DNA from 3 places in the Selenomonas sputigena ATCC 35185 genome. Region 3 is predicted to be linked to each of the others. Evidence: riboswitches for the same ligand, from Rfam matches in the RefSeq annotation. Region 3 holds a riboswitch; each other region holds the start of a gene.
The links. A riboswitch is a leader RNA that binds a small molecule or an ion and turns the genes downstream of it on or off. The one in region 3 is predicted to bind cobalamin.

Region 1 (9,549 bases), 780 kb from region 3:
CCAGGTTGCGAAGCGCAGCGTCAGGGGCTTGCCGTCCTTTTCGTACATGCCCTGCGCGTTCTTCTTCCAGCCTGCCGCCGCAAAGAGCGCCTCGGATTTCGCCGGATCGTAGGTGACCTTCTGTCCTGTGTGCCCGTAGGGGACGCTCGGCGGGAACGGCTCGCCCGCTGCTACGGAATTGCCGTAGGACTTGGCGAGAGCGTCGTTGTCGAGCATGTAGGCGAGCGCCTTTCTGAGGTTCTTGTCCGTGAAAATGCCATCGCCTTGGTATGGCGTGACCATGAAGACGCGCACGCCTGTCGTTTCGTAGATGGTATAATCGGGCTTGTCTGCAAAAAGGCTGCGGTTTGCTTCCGTCATGCGCTGCATGAGGTCGATCTCACCCGACTGCAGAGCCATGGCGCGCGAGGTGTCGTCCTCGAAGAGCTTGACCGTGACCGTGTCAAGCCCGGGCTTGCCGTCCCAATAGTGCTCGTTGCGCTTCATCTGGATCTCGGAGCCTTTCTTCCATTCCGTGATGGTATAAGGTCCCGTGAGAACGGGCGTGGAGGCGACCTTCGACATGTCCGCCTGCGTGTTGACGATGATGAAGAGCGGGTCGGAAAGCGCCGAGATCAAGGAGGCGTTGGGCTCTTCCGTCTCGATGACGATGTTTTCCCCGTCTACGCGGATTTCTTTCGCGTGCAGCGCTTTCTTCGCACGGTCGTTTTCCTGCATCGTGCGTTCGAGCGACGCCTTGACCAGCTCGGGCGTCATCGGCGTGCCGTCCTGGAACTTCACGTTCGGGCGGATGTGGAAGCGCCATGTCGTAGCGTTGATGTGCTCCCACTTGTCGGCGAGCTGCGGCACGAACTCCATGTGCTCGTTGACGGCGACGAGCGTCTCGCCCGCGCCGATGCGCGTCAGTGTCCAGCCGTCCCAGGCGTGCGCGGGGTCGAGCGTCTCGCCGAACCACCAAAGGGCGAGATTGAGGTGCCCTGCCTTGCTCTTCATGCCGCCCCCGCCGCAGCCTGTGAAGGCCAGTAGAGAGCAGATGAGGAAGATCGCGGTAAAGATACGTTTCATGAATAAACCTCCCCGTGGAAAATACAGCAGCATTTTCCTCAAATGAATCTCGGACGCTTCCGCGTCCGTCTCCTTGCAGGAACGGCTACAAGGAATTGCGTACAGCCCCTTACTCTTGGCCGCACGGTCTTGTCGTTCTGCGTCCCTGCGATTTATGATACAAGCGGACTGATGCCGCTTGGCAGACTTCGGTGAGATCGCGTGCCCTCAGCCGAGAAGCTCGCTTGCGTGCAGCAGCGCGAGCGTCGCTTCGTGCTTGGCGTGCGCGAGGTCTTTCGCCGCGAGCGTTTCGACGAAGCGGCCGTCCGCGAGCACATAGATGCGCTCTGCCACGTGCTGCACGGCGCCGAGTTCGTGGCCGACGAAGAGACCTGCGAAGTGAAAGCGCAGGCGGAGCGCGGCGATGAGGTCGAGGATTTCCTTCTGCGTGATGACGTCGAGTGCGCTCGTCGGCTCGTCGAAGAGCACGATGTCCGGCTCTTGGAGCAGCGTTCGCGCGATGATGACGCGCTGCAGCTCGCCGCCCGAAAGCTGGTGCGGCAGGGCCGCGAGGACGGCGGGCGCGAGATGCACCTCGGCGAGCATGGCGAGGATGCGTCTTTCGAGCGCGGCTTTCGTCTCGCCTGCCTTTTCGAGCGCCGTGCGGAAGAAGTCGCGCATCTGCATGCGCGGCGAAAAGGCCTCGCGCGGATCTTGAAAGACCATGCGCACGACGCCCCTTTTCTGCACCGTGCCTTCGTCGGGCAGCTCTGAACCTGCGATGATGCGAAAGAGCGTCGATTTTCCCGAGCCGCTTGCGCCGACGATGCCGCAGACTTCGCCGGGCGCGAGGCGAAGCGATACGCCGCGCAAGACTTCTTGCCTGCCGCGCGGCGTATCGAAGGACTTCTTTACGTCCGTGACCTCAAGGAGCGCGCGCATATCTTCGTGCACGGCGGGCATTTCGCCTTTCCTCTTTTCTGCCGTCATGACTTCACCTCCAAGATCGCCGCCAAGAGTTCCTTCGTGTAGGCTTCCTGCGGCGCTTCCATGACTTCCTGTGTCGGGCCGGTTTCTACGACGCGCCCGTCCTTCAAGATCAGCAGGCGGTCGCCGAGGTAGGCGCCCGCGCGGATGTTGTGCGTGACGAAGATGAGAGCCGCGCCGCGCGACTGGTGGAGCTTCATGCGGTCGAGGAATTCGAGCGAAGCGATGGGGTCGAGCGCACTCGTCGGCTCGTCGAGCAGGAGAAGCTTCGGCGAGAGCGTGAGCGTGATCGCCGTCGCCGTGCGCTGGCGCTCGCCGCCCGACAGTTGGAACGGGTAGGCGCTGAGCACGCGCTTCGGCTCGCTGAAGCCGACGGCTCTGAGGCGGTCTTCCATCAGGGCCGGCCACTCCTTCTTGAGAACGCCGTGTGTACGCAGAAAGTCCTCGTATTGGCGGCGCACGCGCAGGTTTTGGTTCAGGTAGTTGCCGGGATTCTGGAAGACCATGGCGAAGTCGCGCCCTGCCAGTTCCTTTTGCAGCGCGGCATTCTTCAAAAGCGGTGTGCCGTGGTAGAGGATGTCGCCCGCGATCGCCTTGCCCTCGTGCGGCAGAAGCCCGAGGATGGCGCGCAGGAGCGTCGATTTGCCCGAGCCGCTTGCACCGATGATGGAAAGCGCCTCGCCTGCCTCCAATGCGAGCGACACGTCGTCGAGGACGCGCTTTTTCGCCACATCAATGGAAAGATGATCGACGGCGAGGAAGGGCAGATGCGGCGAGGATTTCGCGCTGTGCGCGGCTATGTTCTTTTCGCTCATGATTTCTCCCCCCTCCTTTCCCAGCGCGGCTCGAAGATGTCGCGCAGTTCGTCGCCCATGAGGCTGAAGAGGATGACCGTGATGAAGATGGCAAGTCCGGGGAACATCAAGAGCCACGGCGCCGTCTGCATGTAGTCCTTCGATCCCATGAGGAGCATGCCCCATTCGGGCGTCGGCGGCTGGATGCCGATGCCGATGAGCGACAGTCCCGCGACGACGAGCACGATGTCGCTCAAGTGCTGGAAGAAGAAGACGAACATCTGCGGCACGACGTTCGGCAGCACATAGCGAAAGAGCCGCCGCGAAAACGGGATGCCCGACGCGTCAGCGTAGCGCACGTAAGGCTTCTCGCGCTCCGTGCGAACGATCGTGCGCACGATGCGTGCATACTCCGCCCACGTCGTGATGAAGACGGCGAGGATGACGTTGCCGACGTTCGGCCCCAGGAAGCCGAGGAGCGCGACGAGGAAGACGCGGCTCGGAAAGGCGAGGAAGAAGTCGACGATTCCCGTCGAGATGAGCTGCATGCGGCCGCGCGTCAGAGCCATCGCCGCGCCGACGCCGATGCCGAAGACGGCAGAGAGGATGCCGCTCACAAGGGACGCCGAAAGGCTCGCCTGACCGCCGACGAGGACGCGCGAGAGAAGGTCGCGCCCGAGCTGATCCGTACCGAGGATGTGCTCTGCCGACGGCGGCAGGAGGCGTGCGCCCATGTCGTTCGTATAGGCGTCGTAGGGAAGGAAGGGCGGCACGGCGAACATCGCGGCGATCCACAGGAGAAGGAGCGCTGCGAGCACGCAGAAGAGCGGGTCGCGCCTCATGCGCGAGAAGAAGAGTCCCATGTCAGCCCACCTCCTGTTCGCGCACCTTGGGATTGAGCCACAGGCAGAGGATGTCCGCCGCGAGGTTGACGAGGATGAAGATGCCCGCGCCCCAGAGGACGTAGGCCTGCATGAGCGTGAAGTCGTTGTTCTTTATGGCCTCGACCATCAGAAATCCCATGCCGCGCCAGCCGAAGATCGCCTCGATGACGACCGTACCGCCCAAGAGGCTGCCAAAGGACAGGCCGAACATCGTGATGATGTTCGGCAGCGCGTTCGGCATGATGTAGCGCCAGAGGATGCGCGAATCGGAAAGCCCGAGGGCGCGCGCGCCCGTCACATAGTCCTTTTGATGCTCTTCGAGGAGCGCACCGCGCAGGCGGCGCACATACAGCCCCATGTAGTAGAAGGAGAGTACGAGAGACGGCAGAATCAGCCCCGTGAGTCCCGTCGTATGGATTGGTATCAGGGACAGCTTGACCGAGAAGATGTAGATGAAGATCAAAGACAGCCAGATCGTTGGTATCGTGATACCAAAGAACGAGCCGAAGCGAATGATGAGATCGAGCGGCCGCGCATAGAAGCGAAATGCGAGAACTGCGAGCGGCACGGAGATGAGGATTGAAAGCCCCATCGCCGAAATCGCCAGAAGAATCGTGTTTGGTATCGCGTCCTTTAAGAGTGTCGCCACGGGCATGGAGAAGAGTAGCGAGTAGCCGAGATCGCCCGTGAGGAGGTCGCGCAGCCATACGAAATACTGCACCCAGATCGGCTCGTCGAGTCCGTAGCGCACGCGCACCTCCGCGATCAGCTCGGGCGTCGGGATGATTCCCGAGCGAATCATGTAGAGCTTCACGGGATCGGAGTCCGACGTGTGCATGAGGATGAAGGTGATGACCGAGAGCAAAAAGAGGATGACGAGCATCATCAAGAGACGACGCAGGAGGATTTGTGCCATAGATCTTTCCTTTCTGTTCGATTGCGCTGCCTTACGGCCGCTTGGCGAAAAGCCATGCAGCAAGGCTTACGGCGAGGACAAGAAGCCAGGCAAGGGCGCCGCCCGTGTTGCCGAGGAAGGTGTCCGAGAGCGGTGCCGTCATGCCGATGAGGGAAAGCCCCGCGAGGAGCGCCGGCAGTTTCCAAACGGACGCCATGAGGGAGCGGCCTCTTCCGTCGGCAAAGACGGGACGGCGCTCCTTCTGCCTGTGGCAGCGACGCCACCAGCCGAGGAAGCCCGTGACAATGACGGTGATTGTCAAAATGTCGAGCAGCGCCCAAAAGAGCTTCAAGAGAATCGTCGAATGGTTGTGGATGTGAAGGTCGAGCAGCGAGGCGCAGACGGCCAAGTAGCGCGGCAGCGGCTCTGTGAAGTGCAGGAGCTCGCCGTCTGCCGTGCGGGAAAAGAGCACCTTCTGCCCCATGAACATCGCGGGGTGTGCCACATCCGTCAGGTAGAGCGTCGCGGGGAGCTTGCCCGTCGCGGCCTCCATGCTCAGGACGTCCTGCCCGGGGAAGGCTTCTTTCGCATAGGCGAGCATATCCTCGTAGCGGACACTTGCAGCATCCCCCTGCGGCGCGTGGGCGTCGACATCCGCGAGGTAAGCGCCGTAGCCCACGGAGAAGATGACGATGGCGACGCCGCTCAAGGTCAGAAGCCCCGCCCAGACCGCCGTGACGACGCCGAGGAAGTTGTGCCAGTCGAAGGAACTGCCCGCCGAGACGCCGCCGCGCGTGCCGCCGAAAAGACGGCGGCGCATGAACGTCGGGTAGAGCAGCAGTCCGCCGAGAATGGAGAGGAAGCTGAGGAAACACATAATGCCGAGGAAGATCATACCGCCCTGCCCCATGGCGAGCCGCAGGTGCAGGATGTGCAGCGTGTGCATGAGGCTCGCGACGGCAGGCGACTTCACCGCGCCGCTGCGCCACGGAACGGCCTGTTCCGTCATGGGCGAATAGGCGATCTGCGTGCCGCCCATGCTCATGCGCCCCGTGCGCCCGTGGCTGTCCTTGGCGGCGATTCGGTAGAGCAGAAGACCGTGCTCGGGCATGGCGGAGATGGCCTGCACCTTCTTGTCGGGATTCTCTTCCAGAACCTTGTCGAGTCCGGCGGAAGTTCCCTGCCAGAGCGCATGGTAGGAGGAGGATTCCGCATGGGGCAGAGGCTCGACACGGTTCCATTGCGTGATCTCCTCCTTGAAGAGAAGAGGCAGCCCCGTGAGGCAAAGCAGGAGGAAAAATGCTGCACAGATAGCGCTGATCCAGCGGTGCAGACGATAGAGGAGTAACATGAAAAAGAGTCCTTTCTTGCAAAGTGGTCCTGCGTCGGCTGGCCTCATGTGGGCTCGGGCTGAAATACCATAGAAGGAAAGCCCTGTCTTTCACGGGCTTCCCTCCCAGTTGAGAATCCGTTTGCCGCAGTTCACCAAAGCCCCAAGACTTTCCACCAAGCTGCGCCGATCGTCAGGTAAATCAGTGTCGTTATGGTCGTCATGATGAAGCCGTTCTTCCACCATTCGCCCTGCGAGACGTAGTCACCGCCAAAGTAGATGGGGGCGCAGCCGTTGCCGTAGTGCGTGAGGGAAATCGGTACATCGGCGAAAATGCCGAAGACGATGGCGACCAGGAGCGGCGGTGCGCCGACGGTGACGCTGACAGCGATGAACGCCGCATAGAGCGCACTGATGCGCGCCGTGACGCTGGCAAACGCATAGTGGATGTAAGTGTAGAAGAGCAGGATGATGAGGCAGGAGATGACCCAGTCAAAACCGAGCGAGGAAATCGCCGCGCCGGCGCCGTTGGCAATCCAAGTGATGATGCCGGATTTTGCGAGGGCCGAGGCGAGCGTCATTAAGGAACCCATCCAGAACATCGCATCCCACGCGCCCTTTTCCTTGATGACATCCTGCCAGTTGATGATGTCGAGCATGAGCATGAGGCAGACCGCGCCCATGGCGACGGGCGTCGCGTCGATGCCCGTGAGTCCCGAGCTTGCCCAGAGCGCGAGGGAGACGACGAAGATGACCGACAGTCCTTTCTCGGCAAGGCTCATTGGTCCCATCTCGGACAATTCGCGCTGCGCCAGTCCCTTAGCGTCGGGAATGTGCACGAGTTCGGGTGGAGAGAGCTTCATCATGACATAGGGAACGAGCAGGAGCGCGATGAGTCCCGGCACGATGGCAGCGCTCGCCCAGCCCATCCATGTGACCTGGACGCCCAGCGTCTTTTCGGCGAGCGCCACGCAGAGCGGGTTGCCTGCCATCGAGGTCACGAACATCGTGCAGGTCACGGCGTCCGTATGGTAGCCTACCTGCATGAGATAAGTGCCGATGCGCCGCGCACTCTCGCCGGGCTTCGAGCCGAGAGCTTCTGCCAAGGAGCGCACGATCGGATAGAGGATGCCGCCGCCGCGTGCCGTGGCCGAGGGTGTCGCGGGCGAAATCACAAGTTCGCTCAGAGCGATGGCGTAGCCGAGCGACAGCGCACTCTTACCGATCGCCTCGATGATGCGGAAGGCGATGCGCTTGCCGAGTCCGCTCTTGATAAAGCCGCGCGAATAGAGGAAGGCGCAGACGATCAGCCAGATCGTGCTGTTGCCGTAGCCCGCAAGGGCGTCCGAGGTCTTCAAAAGCCCCGCCCAGACGGAAAAGGAAATCGCGATGAAAGCCACCGCGCCGATGGGCAGCGGATGCAGGATAAAGCCGAGCACCGTCGCGACAAAGACCGCGAGCAAATGCCAGGCGAGCGGCGTGACGCCGTCAGGAATCGGCAGGAACCACAGGACGATTCCGACGCCGATCGTGAGGAGAGCGTTTCTTCTGTTAGCGTTCATGTTTTCACCCCATCTGAAGATATGAGTTCTCAGCCGCAGTCCCCATTTGCTGAAAGCATTTTTCTGCGGCATCTGTGGAAGCGATGGACGCACAAGGCATACGGCTGGACGTTTGCGAAGAGCAACACGCTTTGTGTCCTCTCGTTCGCAAAATAAATGCAGCCTCTTTTCCTGCAAAGGAAAGAGAGGCTGCAAAATATCCTTGCCTTGCCGCGTATCGTGCTGTATATGCGCACGAAACCATCGCTGGAACAGCATCCAAAAGACGCGAACCAATCGCAAGGCGCAGATCCCCTCCCCATCGCTCGCAGGTCAGACGGTGATCGTCGATCAGGCAGTTCTCCTGGCTCCAGTTCATCGCTCCTCTGCGCCTTCCCGGGTTTCCCCAGTGACGTTTCTTGCAGATTCGCTCGCTGTTACAGTGGCGGGACCGCGCCGGCTCTTCCGGCTTCTCTATTGAGTCTTGCGACACCTGATCCGTCAATATGCTGTTTGTCGTGATGATGGCTTCCAAGAGGAAGAATATCATTGCTTTCGGTTATTGTCAAGAGATGGCGGCAGGCGTATCACAGTCATCGTCGGATTCCATCTTTTCACGCCGAAACTGTTTTGGAGTGCAAAATGGTCATTGTTTATATGCCATCGTAGATGGACGAAGGGATTATCTGAACTTGATCTGACGCATCGCCGGTCAGCCGTTCTCGCTGCCCGAGGGAAGATAGCTCTTCAATACTGCTGCATCTCATTCAAAAGTGCGAGCTTCATCTCGTAGTAGGCGGGGCTCATGTCGAGGTAGTGCGTGTGCGGGTTTTCGAAGCGCTGCTCCTCCTGCCAGATCTCGCGGTCGAGCTGCGCCTTGACGTAGGCGCGGATCTCTTCGAGCGGGGGCTGCTTCGACACGAATTTGCCGTTCTTGATGACATCTTCCTGCAGCTCGCGCGCCGTGCAGTTCGTGAAGAAGCGGTGCTTCCACGGCTTCTTGGGGTCGATGTAGCGATAGGGCTTCGTCATGTCGGGCGTTTCGTCGGCGAGCGTCAGGAGGTCGGCGATGGCGTGGCCTTCGGCGTCGTAGATGCGGTAGACCTTTTTCCTGCCGGGGTTCGTGATCTTCTCGACCGTTTCGGAGACTTTGATTTTCGCGAGAATCTCGCCGTCCTTTTCGACGGCGGCGAGCTTGTAGACCGCGCCGAAGACCGGCTCGCTCTTCGACGTGATCAGGCGTTCGCCCACGCCGAAGCCGTCGATCTTGCCGCCCTGCGCGTTGAGGATCGAGGAGATCGTATACTCGTCGAGGCTGTTCGAGGCGATGATCTTGCAGTCGGAAAGCCCCGCCGCGTCGAGCATGGTGCGCACGCGCTTGGAGAGGTAGGCGAGGTCGCCCGAGTCGATGCGCACGCCCTTGAGCCTTTTGCCCAGCGGATCGAGCACGTCCTTGGCGGCGCGAATGGCGTTCGGAATGCCCGAGTGTATGACGTCGTAGGTATCGACGAGGAAGACGGCATTGTCGGGGTACGTCTCGGCATACTTCTTGAATGCCGTGTATTCGTCGTCATAGTACATGACCCAGCTGTGCGCCATCGTGCCGCTGACGGGGATGCCGAAGAGCTGACCCGCGAGCACCGTCGCCGTCGAGGCCGCGCCGCCGATGTAGGCGGCGCGTGCGCCGTAGACGGCGGCGTCGACGTTGTGTGCGCGGCGTGCGCCGAAGTCGGAAACGATGCGCCCGCCTGCCGCTCGCACGATGCGGCGCGTCTTCGTCGCGATGAGCGACTGGTGGTTGATCTCGGCGAGGAGCGCCGTCTCGACGAGCTGCGCGTCGATGATGGGCGCGGTCACGGTGAGGATCGGCTCTTCGGGGTACATGATCGTGCCCTCGCGAAACGCGCGGATGTCGCCTGTGAAGCGGTAGTGCGCGAGGTAGTCGAGGAAGTCCTCGTCGAAGAGCGAGAGCGAGCGCAGATACTCGATGTCATCCGGCGAGAAGTGCATCGCCTCGATGTACTCGACGATCTGCTCAAGCCCCGCGAAGATGGAAAAGCCGCCGCCGTCGGGG
Region 2 (9,549 bases), 860 kb from region 3:
TCTTTCGGGCGTGCGCTGCATCCATACGCATCCGAGCGGCGATACGGAGCTCAGCGATCCCGACATCTCGTCGCTTCGCCGCCTGCGCTTCGACGCGATGGCGGCTATCGGGCGGCTTTCAGGCGAGAGCGTCGGCTGCCTTGGCTTCTTCACGGGCGAGAAGGAAGAGGACGGCACGCTCGAAGTGCAGCTTTTCGGCCCTGTGCGCGCCGATCATCTGAATCGCATCCGCCTGACGCCGCTCATCCAGAGCATCAACAAGCGTCTTTCGAGGGAGCGTACGCAGGCGACGGACGATGAGGAGGAACGCGCCGTGCTCGCCGGGATCGATGCGCCCATGGCCTGCGCTCTGTGGATGACGGAGGATTCGCTCGCCGAGCTGGCAGAGCTTGCACGCACGGCGGGCGCGACCGTCGTCGGCACGTTCATCCAGAAGAAGGCGAAGCCCGATACGGCGCTCTTTTTGGGGCGCGGCAAGGTCGAGGAGATGGCGATGTTCATCCAGAACGAGCGTGCGACGCTTGTCATTTTCGACGATGAGCTTACGCCGTCGCAGCAGAGGAATCTCGAAATGGCGCTCGGCGTGAAGATCCTCGACCGCACGGCGCTGATCCTCGACATCTTCGCGCAGAGAGCGCGTACGGCGGCGGGCAAGCTGCAGGTCGAGCTGGCGCAGATGAAGTACAGTTTGCCGCGCATCTTGGGACAGGGACTCGTGCTCTCAAGGCTCGGCGGCGGCATCGGCACGCGCGGCCCCGGCGAGACGAAGCTCGAAGTCGACCGTCGTCGCATCCGTCGTCGCATCCACGACATCGAGGGCGAGATCGAGCGCCTCAAGAAGGAGCGATTGCTGCATCGCGAGCGCCGCCGCGCCGCGCGCATCCCCGTCGCCGCCCTCGTCGGCTATACGAACGCCGGCAAGTCGACGCTCTTGAACGCCTTGACGGGCGCGGATGTCTTCGCCGAGGACAAGCTCTTTGCGACGCTCGACCCGACGACGCGCTCTCTTCGGCTCGCGGACGGCCGCGAAATCCTCGTGACCGATACCGTGGGCTTTATACAGAAGCTGCCGCATACGCTCGTGCAGGCCTTTCACGCAACGCTCGAAGAGGTCGTCGAAGCCGACATTCTGCTGCATGTCGTCGATGTGTCGAACGAGGCTGCCGAGTTCCAGATCGAGGCCGTCACTGAAGTTCTCAAAGAGCTTGGCGCAGCCGAAAAGCCCATGCTCTATGTGCTGAACAAGCTCGATCGCCTGACGAACGGCGCAGGCGGCACGGGCGGAGGCGAGGCAGCGGCGCATGTCGATACGATGGGCGATGCGAGGTACGAGGCAGCGGGGAGCGACGCGGCGGGCGGCTTTTCCGAGGGCGAGATTCCGTCCTTGGAAGAAGTGCATCTGCCGCCCGCCGTCCTGCGCCTCCTGCGCGGCCGCGAGGGCTGCGCCATCTCTGCGAGGACGGGCGCGGGGCTTGTCGAACTGCAGGAAAGGATCGCCTCATTCTTTCGCACGGGCGAGGTCGAACTTACGCTTCACATCCCTTTTACGGAGAATGCAGCCGTCACGCGCCTGCACGAGGCGGGGCGGGTGCTTCAGACGGACTACGACGAGCGCGGCACGCGCGTCCGCGTCCGTCTGAGCGAAGAAGAAGCCGCTCGCTTTCGCCGCTATGAGATTTCGTAATGATAAAAAGTCTTTTGCCCTTGCTGCAAGATAGAGGGGCAGGTTCGTGATGGCGCCGTCCTTCTGATAGCCAAGCCGGGAAAAGCGCAGTGCACACTGCGGCGCTCGGGTGGCGATACGATGAGAAGTTTTATTGAGAATATCTTGCGACATAAGTCGTCCTTGGGCTTGACTTCTTGGACTTTCATAGTACACTAAAGGAGATGCCGCATTTTCCGAATCATGCGGCGATTTTCCAAGCTGCACGGTCTTGCCTTGGGCTTGACCGCTTGGTTTTCCCAGTCAAAGGAGATGTTTTTCCATCATGAAAAGCGAGTATTTGCGGGGCATTGCCTACGCTCTGCTCTTTGCCGTTCCCGCATACGTCCTCGGGAAGTTCTTCCCCATCATTGGCGGGCCTGTCTTCGGCATCCTCCTCGGCATGTGCTTCGCGCGCCTTGCGCGTCCGAAGAACTTCGAGGCGGGCATCAGCTTCACGGGCAAGAAGATCCTGCAGTATGCGATCATCCTCTTGGGCTTCGAGATGAACCTCTACCATGTTCTGTCGGTCGGCTCGCAGTCGCTCGCCGTCATGGCGTCGACGCTCGCGACGGCATTTTTCGTCGCCTGGGGCGCGGGCAGGCTCTTGGGCGTCGAGGGTGATGCACGGACGCTCATCGGCGCGGGCACGGCGATCTGCGGCGGCTCTGCCATCGCAGCGGTCGCGCCCGTCATCGGCGCGAAGGACAAGGACATCGTCTTTTCCATCTCGACGATCTTCCTCTTCAACGTGATCGCGGTCTTCATCTTCCCCTTCCTCGGACACTTCATGGGCATGAGCGACCTCGGCTTCGGCATGTGGGCGGGCACGGCGATCAACGATACCTCGTCCGTCGTCGCGGCCGGCTACTCCTACAGCCACGAGGCAGGCAGCTATGCGACGATCGTCAAGCTCACGCGTGCGCTGTGCATCGTGCCCGTGTGCCTTGCCTTCGCGCTCTTCGCGGCACGCGATTCCAAGGCGGAGGGAAAGGGATTCAGCCTCAAGCGCATCTTCCCCATGTTCATCCTGTGGTTCGTCGTCGCCTCCATCGTCAATACGACGGGCGTCTTGCCCGAAGCGCTCTCGCACTTCCTCGGGGAAGCGGGCAAGTTCGCCATCGTGCTCGCCATGAGCGCCATCGGTCTCAACACGGATTTCGGGGCGCTCCTCAAGAACGGCGTGCGCCCCATCACGCTCGGTCTTTTCTGCTGGATCGCCGTCGCCGTCGTCTCGCTCATCGTGCAGCATTTCATCGGCATCATTTGATACACGTTTGCAGAAAAAGACCGCGAGACTGTACACGGGAAGGCGGCTTCTTTTCAAACGGCACGGACATATCGTGCGCCTGATTCGTTATCCACACTGTCCACAATCCTGTGGATAAGTTCTGCACAGAGCGGCTGATTGTTGATTTTCTTGAGAAATCGGCGACTTTTCCACAGGGTTTATGCACAAAGTGGACAAATCTGGGGATAAGTCAGGGAGATATCCATCTTGGAAGGAGGCTCTATGGTATCCGAATGGGAAATACTCGTGCGGCTGACGCTTTCGTGCGTTCTCGGCGGCGTCATCGGCTACGAGAGGCAGTCGCGCCGCAAGTCGGCGGGGCTTCGCACGAACATGCTCGTGTGCCTTGGCTCGTGCCTCGTCATGCTCATCTCGACGGCGATCTACCAGGGCGTCGAGGGCAGGACGAACGCCGATCCTGCACGCCTTGCGGCGCAGGTCGTTTCCGGCATCGGCTTCTTGGGTGCGGGCGCGATCATGAAGGAGGGGCTGACAGTCACGGGACTGACGACGGCCGCCTGCCTCTGGGTCGTCGCGGGCGTCGGCCTCGCCGTCGGCGGCGGCTACTACACGGCGGCTCTTCTGGCGACGGGACTCGTCTTCGTGACGCTCGGCGCGCTTTCGCGCATCGACGAGTGGGTGCTGCACGATAACCACATCCTCTTGACGGTCTTCACGCGCGACCTGCCCGGCCAGATCGTGCACATCAACGAATGCCTGGAGGATATGAGCCTCACCGTGCATACGGTCAAGACGATGCGCTCGCATGACAGCGACCATGCTCTCGTGTTGGAATTCGAGCTTTTCAACCACGCGAAGGTCAAGGGCGTCGCGCTCGCCGAAGCCGTCAGCCGCATCGAGGGCGTCACGGGTGTCAATATCGCCTGAGAGAAAGAGTCGCCGTCCTGAGACGCCTCCAAGCTAGGCGGTTTGCCCTGCAAGGCGCGGCACGATGGTATTCTCGGTCGATTAGACGCAAAGGAAAGAATTTGCTATAATGAAGTGGCCATAAGACAGTTCCGCGCTTTTCCAAGAGAAAATCTCTTGGAGGAATTGCTCCTAATATCTATATTTTATGAAAGGGTGTGGAAACCTTGAATCTTTCTGTACGCATCTTTATCGCGCTCATCCTCGCAGTCGTCGTCGGACTTGCCGTGGGAGAAGAGTACATCGGCTTCATCAACTGGTGGATCGCGCCGATCGGCACGATCTTCATCAACCTCATCAAGATGATGATCGTGCCCGTCGTCTTCTCGTCGCTGATCGTCGGCGTCACAAGCCTCGGTGACACGAAGACGCTCGGGCGCATCAGCGCCAAGGCGGTCGGCATCTACTTGTCGACGACGGCGATCGCCATCGTCATCGGCTTCGCCGTCGCGGGCGTCATCCATCCGGGCGTGGGCCTTGCCTTGAGCGGCACGGCGCCCGAGGTGAAGGAAGCGCCATCCATCATGCAGGTCTTCGTCAACATGATCCCGACGAATCCCGTCGCATCGATGGCGAAGGGCGACATCCTGCCCGTCATCATCTTCGCGCTCTTCATCGGCGTCTCTATCACGCAGGTTGGCGGCGAACGCGGCACGAAGCTCATCGGCTTCTTCGATGCCTGTGCCGAGGTCTGCTACAAGGCGATCGGCACGATCATGTCGTTCGCGCCGTACGGCGTCTTCGCGCTCCTCCTGCCTGTCGTCGCAAAGAACGGGCCGAAGGTGTTGCTGCCGCTCCTTTCCGTCATCGTCTGCGCCTTCATCGGCAGCGTCATCCATGCGGTTCTCGTATACTCGACGATGGCTTCCGTCTTCGGCAAGATGACTCCCGTGAAGTTCTTCCGCGGCATGTCGGAAGCGATGATGCTCGCGTTTACGACGTGTTCGAGTTCGGGCACGCTGCCGGTCAACATGAAGAACTGCGAGGAGAAGCTCGGCGTCTCGCGCAAGATCTCGTCCTTCGTCCTGCCTCTGGGCGCGACGATCAACATGGACGGCACGGCGCTCTACATGGGCGTGTGCTCGCTCTTCATCGCGAACGTCTTCGGCATCGATCTCACATTCCAGCAGATGGCGATGATCGTCCTCACGGGCACGCTCGCCTCCATCGGTACGGCAGGCGTGCCGGGCGCGGGTCTCATCATGCTCGCGATGGTTCTGCAGGCGGCGCAGCTGCCGTTTGAAGGCCTTGCTCTCGTTGCCGGCATCGACCGCATCCTCGACATGATCCGCACATGCCTCAACGTCACGGGCGATGGCGCTGTCGCCGTCGTCGTCGCGGCATCCGAAGGCGAACATTCCTCATCGAAGAACTAAGGAGAATGCCATGCGGCACGGTCTTGCAAGGATTCTGACGCGCGTTCTTCTTTTCGCCCTTCTCACGGCGGTTCTTCCTTTGTCTGCAAATGCGGCAGAGAGTGCGGCGGCTTCTGCCGCCAAAGTCGCAGCCGGTGAGAATGCGGCTGTCAAGGCTGCAGCCGCCGAAAAGGGGGCTGACGCAAAATCTTCGACGGAAAGCGCGGCCGACCCAAAGGCGGCGTCCGGGAAGGAGATGCTTCCCGCGCCGCTCGGCCAGCGTCATATCGTGCTGCTGCGTCCCGTCGTGCCGCGCTCGATGCCGCCCGAGGTCATCGAGGAGATGAAGTCGCGTTTCGTGCGCGACTTCCGCGTGCCGCTCAATGAGACGCTGCGCGCCGTGGTCTATGCGGGCGACGATGGCGTGCAGCAGGCGATGAAGATCATCTACGACGGCAAGGGAAAGCTTGAGGAGCGTGTGCGTGAAGCCGCCGAGGCGACGGACGCCGACTACATCGCGGGTTTCGTCGTCACGAATTATGGGGAGTCCTCCTACCGCAACTGGAAGGGCGACCTCATCCTGCACAGCTACGTCAGTCTGCAGCTCGTCGGCTACGATCGCGAGCGCGATCTCGTCATCGACCTGCCTGCTTCGCGCAGCTACAACGGCGAGTACACGAGAAGCGGCACGGCGCGCATCCTCGCGCTCTTCGAGCTTGACCGCTTGATGGACGAGGCGAACTTTTCCTCGACGCTCTTTCCCGTCACGGACTGGATCGACAAGCCGCGCGGGAAGAGTGCGGTAAAATGATACAGATGAACCCCCGATGGATATGCCATCGGGGGTTTTGTTATGATGTGGCAGTCTGTGGCTAGATCTGTCTGATTGGGTGTTTCATGCGGCTTTTTTCACTTTTCCTACTTTTTCTCGCCGAACTGCGCAAGCGCCTCGGAGAAGTCCTCGACGAGTTCGACCGCGCCCGTGTATTCGCCGTTCTCGTCGTAGATGGCGAGATAGCGCACGCCGACGGGCTTGCCTTTGATGTAGCGGTAGATCTCCATGCGATCGCGCTTCTTCGCCTTGAAATCGGCGACGAGCTGCTCGATGATCGGCACGATGTTGGCGGGATGGCAGTTGTAGACCTTGCTCCCTAAAGCGATGCGCGGGCGCGCGAAGACCTGCCCGGGATTCGAGAAGAAGCGCAGCATCTCGTCCTTGTCGATGTAGGTGATGTCGACGGGCAGGAGGTTCAAGATGGCTTCCAGCTCCTTGCAGCCGATTTCGCCCGTCGATAGCCGCACCTTGCCCGAGGCGATCATCTTGCGCTCTTTCGCTTCTGCCTTTGCAACATAGGCGTCGCCCTCCGCCCACTTCGGTGCATCCTTGATGAACGCGACACCGAATTCCGGCATGTCACGGTAAATCATGAGCCAATCTTCTTCAGAGAAGAAGCGCAGTGTCAGCGGGAAGAGGATCTTCTCTTCCTTGTAGATCATGTCACGGATGCGCTGGAAGAAGGCCGAATAGCGCTCCTCCTCGCCGCCGATTCCATCGCCGAGCGACTTCATGAGTGCGCGAAGCTCCGCCTTGATCTCGTCGTCGACGCCCCACATGACGCCTGAAGGCCCCGTCACGCCGTAGCGGTAGAGGAGCGTCATGAGCAGAGACTCCTTCTTGCCGTAGTGCGAGTAGATCGCGTGCAGTTCGCCGAGACCGCGGCTCAAGCCGGGCATGTCGCTCGCCTCCAAGGCGGCGGACAGGCGATCGAGGAGTTCGGACAGGCCCTTGTTTTCGAGGTTCAATACCGTGAGCGGATGTCCGTCAGGCAGATCCTGCACTTCGGGTGCGGCATCCGCAGCAGGTGTTGTGCCGCCAATATGCCCGTGGAAGAGTGCCGAGTGCACGTCGCAGAGCTTCTGCACCTCGTGAATCGGCGTGCCGCCTTCGATGAGCTGCTGCTCGGCGGCGGAAATCTCCTCGGCTGAAACGCTCGCGAAGTCCTTGATGAAATCTTTGCGTACCGTCTCCAGCGACTCGCCCGCCGAAAGGCGCTCTAAGAAGCCCTTGAGCACAGCCGCGCGTCCCGTCGCCTCTCCGTCCGTCGCGCCTGTCGCCGCAGCCGCATGGGTGCAGCCGCAGCCGTCTTCGCCGTGCACATGGGGATGCGGCTCGTGCGTACCGCAAGAGCCGCACGCGTGCGCCGCAGCAGCTTCGTCCTGTTTGATCGTGAAACCGCGTGCCTCCAGCTCGCGCACGACGTCTTCCAGCTTCATTCCTTTGATCGCCACTCCCTTGGGCACGGTCATGACGCGGCCCATGACGTTCAAGACCATCGGATTCGTGATTTCCTTGAAGCCGATCTCCGCCATGGCCTGCTGAAATTCCGGAAATTCCTCGACAAGTTCCGCCACCGTTTTATTGAAGTCCAATTCCTTTTTCATATCGATCTCTCCTGTTCCAAATCTGAATGCGTTTCTCATTGCAGTCATTATAGCAGATAGGGATTGCGCTTGTCGTCATATTTGTTACGGGTTTTGGAGCAGCATTTGTTTAGTTTGGTATTGACAATGCCTGTGATGCATGATATTCTTTGGCGGAAGGATTGTTATGAAGAAATAAAAATTCTATATTTGGGTCAGGTGTCGCAAGACTTAATAGGGAAGTCGGTTGAAGCCGGCGCGGTCACGCCACTGTAACAGGGAGCACGCTGCAAAATGCCACTGAGGAAACTTGGGAAGGTGCAGCCGTGCGATGAACTGGAGCCAGGAGAACTGCCTGATCAACAATCACCGTTTGAACCTGCGAGCGATGGGGAGGAGATTTTGGCGGCAGCAAGCCCATGCCTTTTGCTAGACCGAGGCACAGCGTACAGCCATTGACGGAAGTTTTTGCACAGCCCCTCCTTTTTCGCGCACGAAAGGAGGGGTTGTGTTTTATTTTTGGAAATTGTGCGTGTAGTTTACTAGATGAGGAAAGGGAGTTCTGCAAAATGAATCCATGGAAAAAGAAATGCCTGACGCTTGCCGTCATCTGTTCCGTTATGGGAACAACCCAAGTGTATGCGGCGGAAAAAAGTGCTGAGACGACGAACACAGCAGTTGATTCGACGACGGTGTCCACGGAAACTTCGTCCGCGGCGGAGGGGCATGACCTCGGAGAGACGACCGTCACGGCGACGAGAGTCGCGGAACCTGTCAACAAAGTTCCCGCCAACGTCACCGTCATCACAGCGAAAGAACTTGAAAAGAGGCATGTCTTCAGTTTGCGCGAAGCGCTTGCGAGGGAGGCAGGCATCTATGTTGCGCCGACGGCAGAAGTGAAGGATGGCTTGGAGTTGCGTGGATTTAGTGGCCCGAACATCCTTGTCATGTACAATGGACAGCAGCTCAACACGGCCTTTGACGGCGGCGTCAATTGGGATTCCATCCCGCTCAGTGACATCGAGCGCATCGAGATCGTGCGCGGAGCTAGTTCCTCGCTCTACGGCGGTCATGCTGTCGCCGGTGTCATCAACATCATTACGAAGAAACCGAAAAAGCCGGAGAATCCCGAGCAGCAGCTCCTTCATGGCAAGATTGAAGTCTCTCACGGCAGCAACAACACATGGCAGCGCGGCATGCAGGTCACGGGCGGCGACGGTAAGCTCGACTTCCGTCTCGGTTACGAAAAACGTACATCGGATGGCTGGGTTGGGCACTATGCCACGACGGACGAGTGGTATGATACAGGCGTTACTCCGGATGCGACGGGCGTATTTCCGAAGCTTTCTGATGGTGAATATATCGTAGGCAGCCGTGGTGCAAGAAAAAAATCAAGTGAAAATGTCTTCTTTGACATGAATTACGACTTTGATGCCAACCGTTCGTTCAGCTACACCTATATGCACAATTCTTATAAGTATTCTTACCATGACCCCATCACTTATTTGCGTGATGCGAGCGGAAATCCTACATTTTCTGGGACGGTACTCTTGCCGAATGGCAATTATATCAGCGTCTCGCCAGGGGATTTTCTCGGCTATATGGGAAAGCGCGAGCAAGACGTCCACAAATTGCGCTATGAGGATAAGAAAAACTCTTTCACGGCGAACATCGGCTATAGCGACACCACGAAGGATGGTTATTCCGGTGCCTCGCGGCGCGCTACAAGCATCGATTGGACGGGATTGGGAAACCGAGCGGAATATCCTACGAAGAACTACAATATAGAAGCGCAAAAGAAATGGACGATTAAGAATCATACGCTGCTTGCAGGCTTTGCATGGATGAAAGAC
Region 3 (9,549 bases):
TCCAAACTGAATCCGAGTACGGCGGTCGCCTTCGGATCGGGCTTCCATGTGCGCTGCAGATCGACGCCGTACGTCGTATTGCGCTCACGCGTGTTGTACCAATCGCCGGGCGTTTTCGCACCCGTGCGCGAAATCTCTGTCGGCCCCTTAGCTTCCACCGTCCCCGTATTGAAGTAGAGGCTGCCCTTCCACGCATGATCATGGTAATTGAGCTGACTCACGTATTGCTCCGTCGTGTAGGTGCGTGCATGGAACGGGTCGCCGAGGCGCACGCCCGAGGAGGTTCGATCCACGCGGTCGACGAAGCGCAGATAGGTCGCTTCCGTCTTGTAATAGCCGAAGAGGAAATCAAGCTGAGGATTGATATGATATGTCAATCCCGCGCTCGTCTTCTCCACATCGCGCAAGTCGGTGCGCGTCGAGCCGTTGAACTTCGCAGATATGACATCTGTCTCGGCAAGGCCGTTCAGATGCCCCCACTTGTCGTAATTGTAGTAGACGCCGAAGCGCTCGTCGCCTGCGCTCACACCGTACTGGCGCTGTCCGAAATTGCCGAAGCCGACATGCGCCGCATTGCTCGCGCCCTTCTTCGTGATGATGTTCACGATGCCGCTCATCGCTTCGCTGCCGTAGAGGACGGATCCCGAGCCTTTGACGACCTCGATGCGCTCGATTTGGTCGGCAGGGATCTGGTCGAGGTTGTACTTGCCGCGCCATGAGATGGGACTGCCATTCATGAGTACGAGCGTGCCGCTCTTGAAGCCGCGCACGTTCAGCTCGTTGTTCATCGTTCCCATCGAAGCACCGGAAGGGCCGAAGGATTTGTAGGCGAAGCCGTTGACCTTGGCGAGCGCGTCCGCCGCATCGGCGGCGCCGCTCTCCTTGATGGCCTCGCCTGTGATGACCACGGTTGCCGCCGGCACGTCAATGTCGCGCTTTTCGCGGCGCGTCGCCGTCACGACGGTATCTTCGAGCGCATGATCGTCTTCTGCCGCTGCCACTGGCGCAGCAGAAGACTCTTCCTTTGCTGCCTCACTCGTCTGCTGCGGCATTTGCGCCGCCCAAGCGGGGGCGGATGTCGCCATAAATGCAGCCGCGATGGCGAGTGTGAGCATCTTCTTCTTCTCGCTTTGCAAAATATATCCTTCTTTCATAAATTCAATTCAAACGGAAATGAAACGTCTTCGTCCAGACGCCGCGCGCACCGCCGTCACCGGGATTGAACGTGAAGCGGTAGCCTGCCGCTACCGCCGCACTGTCCATCTCGGCGTAGCCCGAGGACGAGATGACGGCGACATCTTCGATCGAGCCGTCGGACGCAACGAAGATCTTGATCGTAACGCTGCCTTCGACATCTTCCTCGATGAGATCAGGAGGATAGTCAGGTCGCGCTTCCGAGCGAAGGCTCGCCTCGATGCGCTCCTTGGGCGGCGGAGGAGGTGGCGGGGGCGGCGGCTCAGGCGGTGGCTCAGACTGGCTGACTCCCGTCCCCGTGCCGCCCGTGCCCGGCCCCTTGCCATCGCCGATGCCCGTGCCGACGCCTTTTCCTTCACCGCCTTGTCCCAGTGGATTGCCCGCACGCGCTTCTCGCTTCTGACTCGGCTTATCCGACTCTTCGGGAGGCTTCTGATCGATCGGAGGCAAAGTCTTGTCGGGTATCACGACCTCGTCGACGGCCGGCGCCGCTTCTACCTGCGGCGGCGAGCCGCCGCCTTCGCTTCCCTCATCCTGCGCCTCGTCATAGATGACGACCTCGACGTTATCGCTCTTCTCTTTCATCGTCGCCATGGAAAAGACGCCGACAGCCGCCGCGATAAAAAAGATGATGAGATGCACACCGAGAGACGCGAGGAGAGCCTTGTACTTATCTCTCGTATTCTCCATACGTCACTTGCCCCCTGCACTTTCGCCGGCAAGTCCGAAACGCGTGATGCCCGCCCCCTTGAACTTGTCGAGGAGCGCATAGACCATGCCATAGTCAATGTCCTGGTCGGCGCGCAGCACGAGGGAGAAGTTGCCGTTTCTCGCATTCTCCGCCTTGGCGCGCTCAAGAAGCGTCTTTTCCGCGATGGGCTGATCCTCAAGGAAAAGGCTGCCGTCCTTCTTCATCGTGACGACATAAGTCACGCGCATCTGCGTTTCCACGTTTGCCGCCTTCGGCATATTGACGTCGACAGTCTTGAGATTCACCATGTAGAGCGTGCTGAGCATGAAGAAGACGAGAAGGAAGAACATGATGTCAATCATCGGGATGATGATGATCTCGGGCTTGTCGAAGCCCCTCCTGTCCCTGAGCCTCATCGCGCCGCCCCCTCATTGGAAGAAAGCGCATCCTTCGCACCCTCGACAAGTGAGAAGCACTGCTCCATATCCGTCACAATGCTCTCAATGCGCTGCGTGAAGTACGCGTGCACGGAGAGTGCGATGATGGCGACACAAAGCCCCATGGCAGTCGCGATCAAAGCCTCGCCGACGCCGCCCGTGATCGCCGTCGCCTGTCCCGACTGAAGGTTGAACACGGAAAATGCCGAGATCATGCCGCTGATCGTGCCGAGAAGTCCCAGAAGCGGCGCCATCGTCACGATGACGCTCAAATAATAGAGACGCTTCCTAAGCTTCGACAGCACGATGCCCGACTGAATCTCCATGTAGGAGGAGACGCGAGACGAATCCTTCTTTACGAGCTTCATCGCCCCGAAAAGAATGTTGGCAAGCGCCCCGCGATGATCTTCGGCAAGTTTCCTCGCCCCCGCAAAATCATCGTTCGCCATGCACTGATAAAACTCCCGCGTAAAGGCGCGTCCTGTGTCCATGCGCGAAAAGTACATCGCACGCTCGATGCCGATCGTCACGACGAAGATCGAGCAAAGGAGCAGTACATACATGATGGAGCCGCCCTTGTGGAAAAACTCTATGCCTGTCATAATTGCGTCCATGAAAAAATCCTCCTGAAATTACATAAAAGTACTCTTCTATTCCACCGCCGAGAGATGCTCTTCACGCCCTTGGGCGAAGGCGTCTCCGTATGCGCAATAGGCGATTTCCTGCACGCCGAGCACGAAGTCCTGCGAACAGTTGTAGATGTAGGCTTCCGTCGGTTCTTCGAGGCGATGCTCGCGGATGGCCTTGACCGTTTGCAGGGATGGGTCGTCGAAGTATTCCTTGCGGAACTTGTCGACGTCGAATTTCCCATGGTCATTGTACGTCGGTACGAAGAGGATGTCTGGATTGATCTCGACGAGCTGCTCCTTCGTCATGACTTGCCCGTCGCGGATGCCGAGCGCCGACCTGCCGTTCTTCACGCCCGCATAACGGCAGGCGTCGTCAAAGCTGGAGCCGATGCCGCCATAACCCGACATCAAGGAAATCAAGACGACGGTCTTGCGCTCGCTCTCGGGGATGGCGCTGACCTTCTTCTCTATGCCTTTGAGATGCTCGTCCATCATCGCAAGGAGCTTCTCCCCGCGCTCGGACACGCCTGCCGCCTGTGCGAGAAGCACGATCGTCTCCTTGATCTCGGCGAGATTCCTCGCGCCCTTGCAGACGACGACGGTAAGCCCCGCTTCACGAAGCGACGGCACGATGGCGAGATCCCCCCAGTCAGGCACGATGACGAGATCGGGCGAGAGTGCGACGAGTTCTTCCACTGTCGGATTGCCGACGCGCTTTTCCACCTTCTTCGCAAGCTCCACAACATTCGAACTTACGGGGTCATCGAGGAGGCCGTTTACCGCCGCCATATCCTCGGGCGGCACGAGACCGAGCATGACCTCGTCCGTGCTCATCGAAAGCGTGACGATGCGATGCGGCTTTGCCGGCACGGTGACGACCGTCCCTTGGCTGTCCGTGACCGTATAGCTTCCCGCACCGCCTTGCGCCGCCTCCGGCGCTGTACGGCACGCCGTCAGCAGCAGGCAAACGACGACTATGACTAGGACAAAGAAACTTTTCTTCAAACCCTTTCCTCCTCCCACCGCCTGTGACAGAGCTTCGATAGCGGTGAAATCCAACTTTCTGCGAGGAAAATCATCCATAAAAAAGAGCCTTCCTCCCTCGAAGAGAAAAGCTCCCTCCTGCAGCGGCACGAAGGCGCACACAGGCACAGAAGAATCCCCTTCCCATCGATCGCAGGTCAAACGGTGATTGTCAAGCAGGCAGTTCTCCTGGCTCGGTTCATCGCTCGGCTGCGCCTTCCCAGGACAACGCCCCAGTGACATCCTTGCAGCTTCGCTCCCCTCACAGTGGCGGGACCGCTCCGGCATATCCGGATTTTCTTTTAAACCCTTGCGGGTACCTGCTCCACAGCGGAGATTTTCCGCTGTCCTTCATGAAATTATGAATACACTGATTCACCGCCTATGCTACCGCAAAACTTATGGCTTGTCAATGCACTTCGGCGAGAACGACAAGGGGCTGCCTTTTGGCAGCCCCTTCGCTTCGTCTCTTATGAAAGCTATCCTCAGCCCAACGACTGCAGAAGCATCGCTGCACTCGCTCCGCTCGCAGCACCAGTTCGACCGTTCAACTCAGCTTCTTTCACGCCCCCAATGTGCTCTGTCCTCGTGCTGATGACCGTTGAATCCTTCTCGGCAGTCGTTGCCTTCGTCTTGTTCTCCGAAATGATTTCCGTCCCACGATAGACGGTGACGAGCACGGAACCGTCTGCCATCACCTTCGTCACGGTCGTCGTTTCTTCCTCGTTCTTATCGCCAGAATTTTCGCCGCGAGGCGCACCGCCGCCCGTTTCCATCTGCCGCAGGATGGCGGAAAAAGCATCCTGTGCCGCCTCGGACTTCTTCTTGTGCACCGCGCCTACAGCAGATGCGAGGCCATGTCCGCCAAGTTTCTCGATCATGTTCATAGAAAACACCTCCAATTTCTATGTCGAAAGAATCGGAGAATTCCTTAAGGCGCTTCCTTTTCGGGAATCTTCCCATGAATATTGGATGTGTGCTATAATATAGACGGTGCTACTACAACGGTGGCGGTCGATTCTTAGCCCTCCTTGGCGGTCAACGTCAGCCAATCATGCGGCGCGCTTTGCGCTTGCATTCTTGGGACGTTTTCGCATACGAGCCGTTTGCCAATCAGCCGCGCCCTTTGGACTTGCTTCTTGGACGGCTCAGCAGGGCGCTGCTTATAACCCTGTACGATTTTTTATCGTTGGTGTTTCTCGTTACGATTTGCATCGTAGCGTTAAAAGCGTAAGAATCCCCGCCTGCTCCGACAAAAGTTAGGCGGGGATTCTCAATCCTTTAAAACTGTCTCGGGCTGACCGTTACCAGTAGCACCCTTTCTACGCTTATTATACGACGTAAAGGCAGATTCGTCAAATTCCACTGCAAAGGAGTCCTGCTCATGCCCGCTTCTCCCTTCACCTGCGTCGGCTTTCCTCCGAGCATCGACGCAAACTGCACGCATATCATTCTCGGCTCGATGCCGGGCGCGGCGTCGCTCAGGGCGCAGCAATACTACGCCTACCCGCAGAATCGCTTCTGGCGGCTCATGGCGTATCTGTTGGAGGGCGGTGAGCCGCCGCAGGACTATGCGGCACGGCTTCAGATGCTGCTCCGCCACCATATCGCGCTTTGGGACTCCATCGCCTCGTGCGAGCGCGAAGGCAGCTTGGACTCAGCGATTCGCGCGGCAAAGCCCAACGACTTCACCGCGCTCCTCGCGCATTATCCGCGCCTCTCCACCTTCTGCCTGAACGGCGGCAAATCGGCCGATACTTTTCGCCGTGCCAACAAGCCACTTCTAAAACGCGACGATCTCACCTTTCATGCACTGCCCTCGACGAGCGCCGCCAACGCGCGCTGGCGCTTCGACGATCTCGCAAAAGTATGGAAAAAGGCGCTCCCCCTCGAAGAGTAAGGGGAGCGCCTTTTCTTCTCGATGAGCAGGCGGCGCACAGCGTCCACAAAACGAATGTTGTGCGTACAGCTTACGCTTCGATATAAAGCGCCTGCACCATGATGTCGACCTCGCGCACGAAAAGCCCCGTCATGTATTCGACCTTCGTTCTCACACGCTGCTGTGTCTCCTTGATGAGTGTAGGAATATGGCTGCCGTAGGTCAGCACGACAGAACAGGAAATCTCAAGGCCGCGATCCTCGTCGCCCTTCCAGACGTGGCGCACGCGCACAGAACCGACCTTCGAAATGTATTCCTTCTCACGTACGATGCGCACGACCATCTCGCGGATTGCCAGATCGTCGATAATGAGCTTGCCATAATAGCTGAATACCGGGCGCACGATGGACTTCTCGCCGAGTTTGCGGCGGCGCGTGCGGTTGCGGCGGAAAAAGGACTGGATGGGATCGATGAGAAAGCCCGAAGCATGAGGCTTCAGCTCGATCGTCGGAACGGGTATGATGTGCTTGCCCTGCTTCAGTCGGCTGTCCCGCGCTTTCTGCATCTCACGCTGCGTCGCGATGTCTTCGATGTGGATGATCTGTTCGATCGTCGGCAGCTTCAGTATGCGCGCGATCTTGTAGACCATGTTCTCGGAAGTCCCGAGAACGAGGATGCGATGCGGCCTGCACTCGGCGATAGCAGAGCGCACTTCTTCCGCATGTCCGGGAAGCGTGAAGATGGCACGGCGCACCGCCATGATTTTGCTCTTCTCCATCTTGGCGGAAGAGCCGGCGACAATCTTGCCGTCCTTGATCAGGATGCCATCATCAATGATAGCGTCCGCCTGATGCTGATGCGCCACGAGCAAGGCGCGGTGGCTCTTGCCTGTGCCGCTCGGGCCTACGAATGCTATGACGTCCATATCTTTCTCTCCTGCTTCTTTAAGAAACTAAAGCGAGGGAATTTCCTGCGAAATCCTTACAAAAAGGAAACTCGACCTCTCTAAAGGTTCATTCTCGGCTTATACAGCTTCTCCGCGAACGAATCCTCCACCGTGAAGATGCCGAGTTCCTGCGGATAGCGCGAAGCAAAGCCGTGGAAGTCCGAGCCGCCCGTCACGAGCAGATGACGGCGCTCTGCCATACCGAGATAGCGCTGCGTATCGACCGTATCGTGCTGCGGATAAAACGCCTCGATGCCCTCGATGCCGAGGTCGAGCACATGCTCTACGAGCGCGTCGTCGCCGACAAGTTTCGGATGAGCGAGGACGGGCGTACCGCCCGCATTCTTGATCAGCGCGACGATTTCTTCCGGCTCTAAGCGATAGTGTGAGACATAAGCGGGACGACCTTTGGAAAGCACGGCGTCAAACGCCTCGCGCACGCTGGAAAAACAGCCCTTGAGCACGAGCGCCCGTCCGATGTGCGAGCGGCTGATGGATTTGCTCGTGCCTGCTACCTTCAGCACATCCGTTTCCGTAATGCCGTAGCCAAGCTCCTGCAGCTTCTCCACCATCTCAGCGAAGCGACTCCAACGCGCCTCTCCCACATCGTTCAGACGGTCGAGGAGATCGCGGCGATAGATGTCGACATTGTAGCCGAGGATATGGATTTCCCGTTTTTCATGATGGGCGCTGAACTCAATGCCCGGTATGATGCCGATGCCCTTCGCAGGCAAAAGCCCTTCCTCATAAAGATGCGTGACGCCGTCCACGGTATCATGATCCGTGATTGCGATGTAGCGAAGCCCCGCTTCCTTCGCCGCCGCCACAAGTTCCTCGGGCGTCATCTTTCCGTCGGAATATGACGTATGCGTATGCAGATCGCTGGACACTGGAACCTCACTCCCTTGCTGAACCCATGCAAAGCCCTCAACGCGGCTCCACGATGAGCTTGATCGCCGTGCGCTCCTCGCCGTCGATCTCGATATCGGCGAAAGCAGGAACACAGACGAGATCGATGCCGTGCGGCGCGACAAAGCCGCGCGCGATGGCGATTGCCTTGACGGCCTGATTCAGGGCGCCTGCACCGACCGCCTGCATCTCGGCCGCGCCTGATTCCCGAATGACTCCGGCCAAAGCCCCCGCGACAGCGTTCGGATTCGACCTCGCTGAAACCTTCAAGACTTCCATGATCGCCTTCCCTCCCAAAATCCCTGCAGCGTCTTTCTGCCGATTCAGATTTTTCATTCATTATCAGAAGAACCGTACAACTTATCTCTCCATGTATTCTATACAAAAAAGAAAAATCCTGCTGACAAGGAAGCACGGATAAATTCAGCCGCCCATCTTCATTTTATCCGCACTTTTCTAGCCCTTCTTCATGATGCGCTCGATGGATAGCGTCCGATTCGTCGCATCGTCCACCTCGACGATCACGGCACTGTAGACGACAGGACCTTCCGCCACCTCAAAGCGCACGGGGCGGCACGTCGTAAACTTCTCCAGCACGCGGTCGACGCGCACGCCGAGCACCGAGTCCCACGGCCCCGTCATGCCGAGATCCGTGATATAGGCGGTACCACCCGGCAGAAGGCGCTCATCCGCCGTCTGCACATGCGTATGCGTGCCGACGACGGCATTGACGCGTCCGTCGAGATACCAGCCCATCGCAGCCTTCTCCGAAGTCGCCTCCGCATGGAAATCGAGAAAGATGACGTCCGCCTCGTCACGAATCTCGCGCAGGATTCCCTCGATCTTTTGAAACGGACAATCCATGTCGGGCATGAAGACGCGGCCGGACATATTGATGACGGCGATGTTCTTCGCGCGATGGGGATAGATGCAATAGCCTTTCCCCGGCGCTCCGTCTGGGTAATTGGCGGGGCGGATGAGAAAAGGCTCGTCGTCGATGAACTCCAAAACGTCCTTCTTGTCCCAGACATGATTGCCCGACGTCACGACGTCGGCGCCCCCATGGTAGAGCGCATCGAGCGACTTGCGCGTAAACCCCTTGCCCCCCGCAGAATTTTCCCCGTTGACGATGACGATGTCCACCGCCTTTTCCTTGCGGATTCCCGGTGTGAAGCGACTGAACGCCTCCCTGCCCGCTCTGCCGCAAACATCTCCAACCAGCATGACTCTCAAAACATAACCACCTCTCGTGCGCCCGAGGTCTTCCCCACGGGCACGAATCTTGTGGACACGTTCTCGTACTCACGCGCCTTCAACAAACGACAAGCGGCACTCCTGCCGCTTGCGTCATATTTTCTTTTTGCCGGACGGCTTACTTATTGAACACCATAACGCGGCCTTCCTCGCGGATGCCGATCATGCGGTCAGACATGCGACTGCCCTTGAGGCTGCCGATGATATGGTCGATCGCCTCCTCGCGCAGGAAGTTGTCCTCCTCGTAGCCGTCGCGCGTCTCATCGGAAACGAGTGCGTCGCCGAAGCGTTCGTACATGAGGTCTGCCAGAAGGGCGATCTCGCCACGGGAAAGCGTGCGGACATCGCGCAGGACACGAAAGAACGCCGTATTCCCCTGCCCTTCGAGGGAAAAATCAATCTCCCCCGGAATCAACCCTTCAAGGTCGTGGTATGTGAGAATACTTTCCTCAAGAAACGCCGCCGTCTCCTCGAATTCCTGCCGCGGAGGAACCTTCGTCAGGGTGAAGGAGAAGTACAGAGCCTCCTTTTCCGGTTCATAGCTCACCATGCCGATCTCCGGATAACAGACGAGAATGGACACCAAC

Region 1: it holds a riboswitch for cobalamin, as region 3 does, so the genes downstream of both, SELSP_RS10590 (DASS family sodium-coupled anion symporter) here and SELSP_RS06980 (ABC transporter substrate-binding protein) in region 3, are expected to answer to the same signal.
Region 2: it holds a riboswitch for cobalamin, as region 3 does, so the genes downstream of both, SELSP_RS10935 (TonB-dependent receptor) here and SELSP_RS06980 (ABC transporter substrate-binding protein) in region 3, are expected to answer to the same signal.

Annotation. Positions count from the first base shown of each region.
Region 1 is NC_015437.1:2,312,561-2,322,109, reverse strand. Features, by position in the region: gene SELSP_RS10620 (ABC transporter substrate-binding protein) at 1-1,065, opposite strand, end outside; gene SELSP_RS10615 (ABC transporter ATP-binding protein) at 1,273-2,034, opposite strand; gene SELSP_RS10610 (ATP-binding cassette domain-containing protein) at 2,031-2,846, opposite strand; gene SELSP_RS10605 (ABC transporter permease) at 2,843-3,688, opposite strand; gene SELSP_RS10600 (ABC transporter permease) at 3,690-4,625, opposite strand; gene SELSP_RS10595 (PepSY-associated TM helix domain-containing protein) at 4,657-5,955, opposite strand; gene SELSP_RS10590 (DASS family sodium-coupled anion symporter) at 6,087-7,496, opposite strand; cobalamin riboswitch at 7,813-7,987, opposite strand; gene SELSP_RS10585 (nicotinate phosphoribosyltransferase) at 8,223-9,549, opposite strand, start outside.
Region 2 is NC_015437.1:2,393,337-2,402,885, reverse strand. Features, by position in the region: gene hflX (GTPase HflX) at 1-1,684, shown strand, start outside; gene SELSP_RS10960 (YeiH family protein) at 1,989-2,972, shown strand; gene SELSP_RS10955 (MgtC/SapB family protein) at 3,216-3,881, shown strand; gene SELSP_RS10950 (dicarboxylate/amino acid:cation symporter) at 4,079-5,296, shown strand; gene SELSP_RS10945 (hypothetical protein) at 5,307-6,086, shown strand; gene SELSP_RS10940 (DUF438 domain-containing protein) at 6,194-7,717, opposite strand; cobalamin riboswitch at 7,897-8,069, shown strand; gene SELSP_RS10935 (TonB-dependent receptor) at 8,266-9,549, shown strand, end outside.
Region 3 is NC_015437.1:1,531,756-1,541,304, forward strand. Features, by position in the region: gene SELSP_RS06960 (TonB-dependent receptor plug domain-containing protein) at 1-1,154, opposite strand, end outside; gene SELSP_RS06965 (energy transducer TonB) at 1,159-1,884, opposite strand; gene SELSP_RS06970 (ExbD/TolR family protein) at 1,888-2,301, opposite strand; gene SELSP_RS06975 (MotA/TolQ/ExbB proton channel family protein) at 2,298-2,936, opposite strand; gene SELSP_RS06980 (ABC transporter substrate-binding protein) at 2,973-3,956, opposite strand; cobalamin riboswitch at 4,137-4,313, opposite strand; gene SELSP_RS06985 (hypothetical protein) at 4,460-4,861, opposite strand; gene SELSP_RS06990 (DNA-deoxyinosine glycosylase) at 5,359-5,874, shown strand; gene SELSP_RS06995 (Asp23/Gls24 family envelope stress response protein) at 5,945-6,778, opposite strand; gene SELSP_RS07000 (PHP domain-containing protein) at 6,859-7,689, opposite strand; gene SELSP_RS07005 (stage V sporulation protein S) at 7,727-7,987, opposite strand; gene SELSP_RS07010 (TIGR00282 family metallophosphoesterase) at 8,165-8,941, opposite strand; gene SELSP_RS07015 (hypothetical protein) at 9,081-9,549, opposite strand, start outside.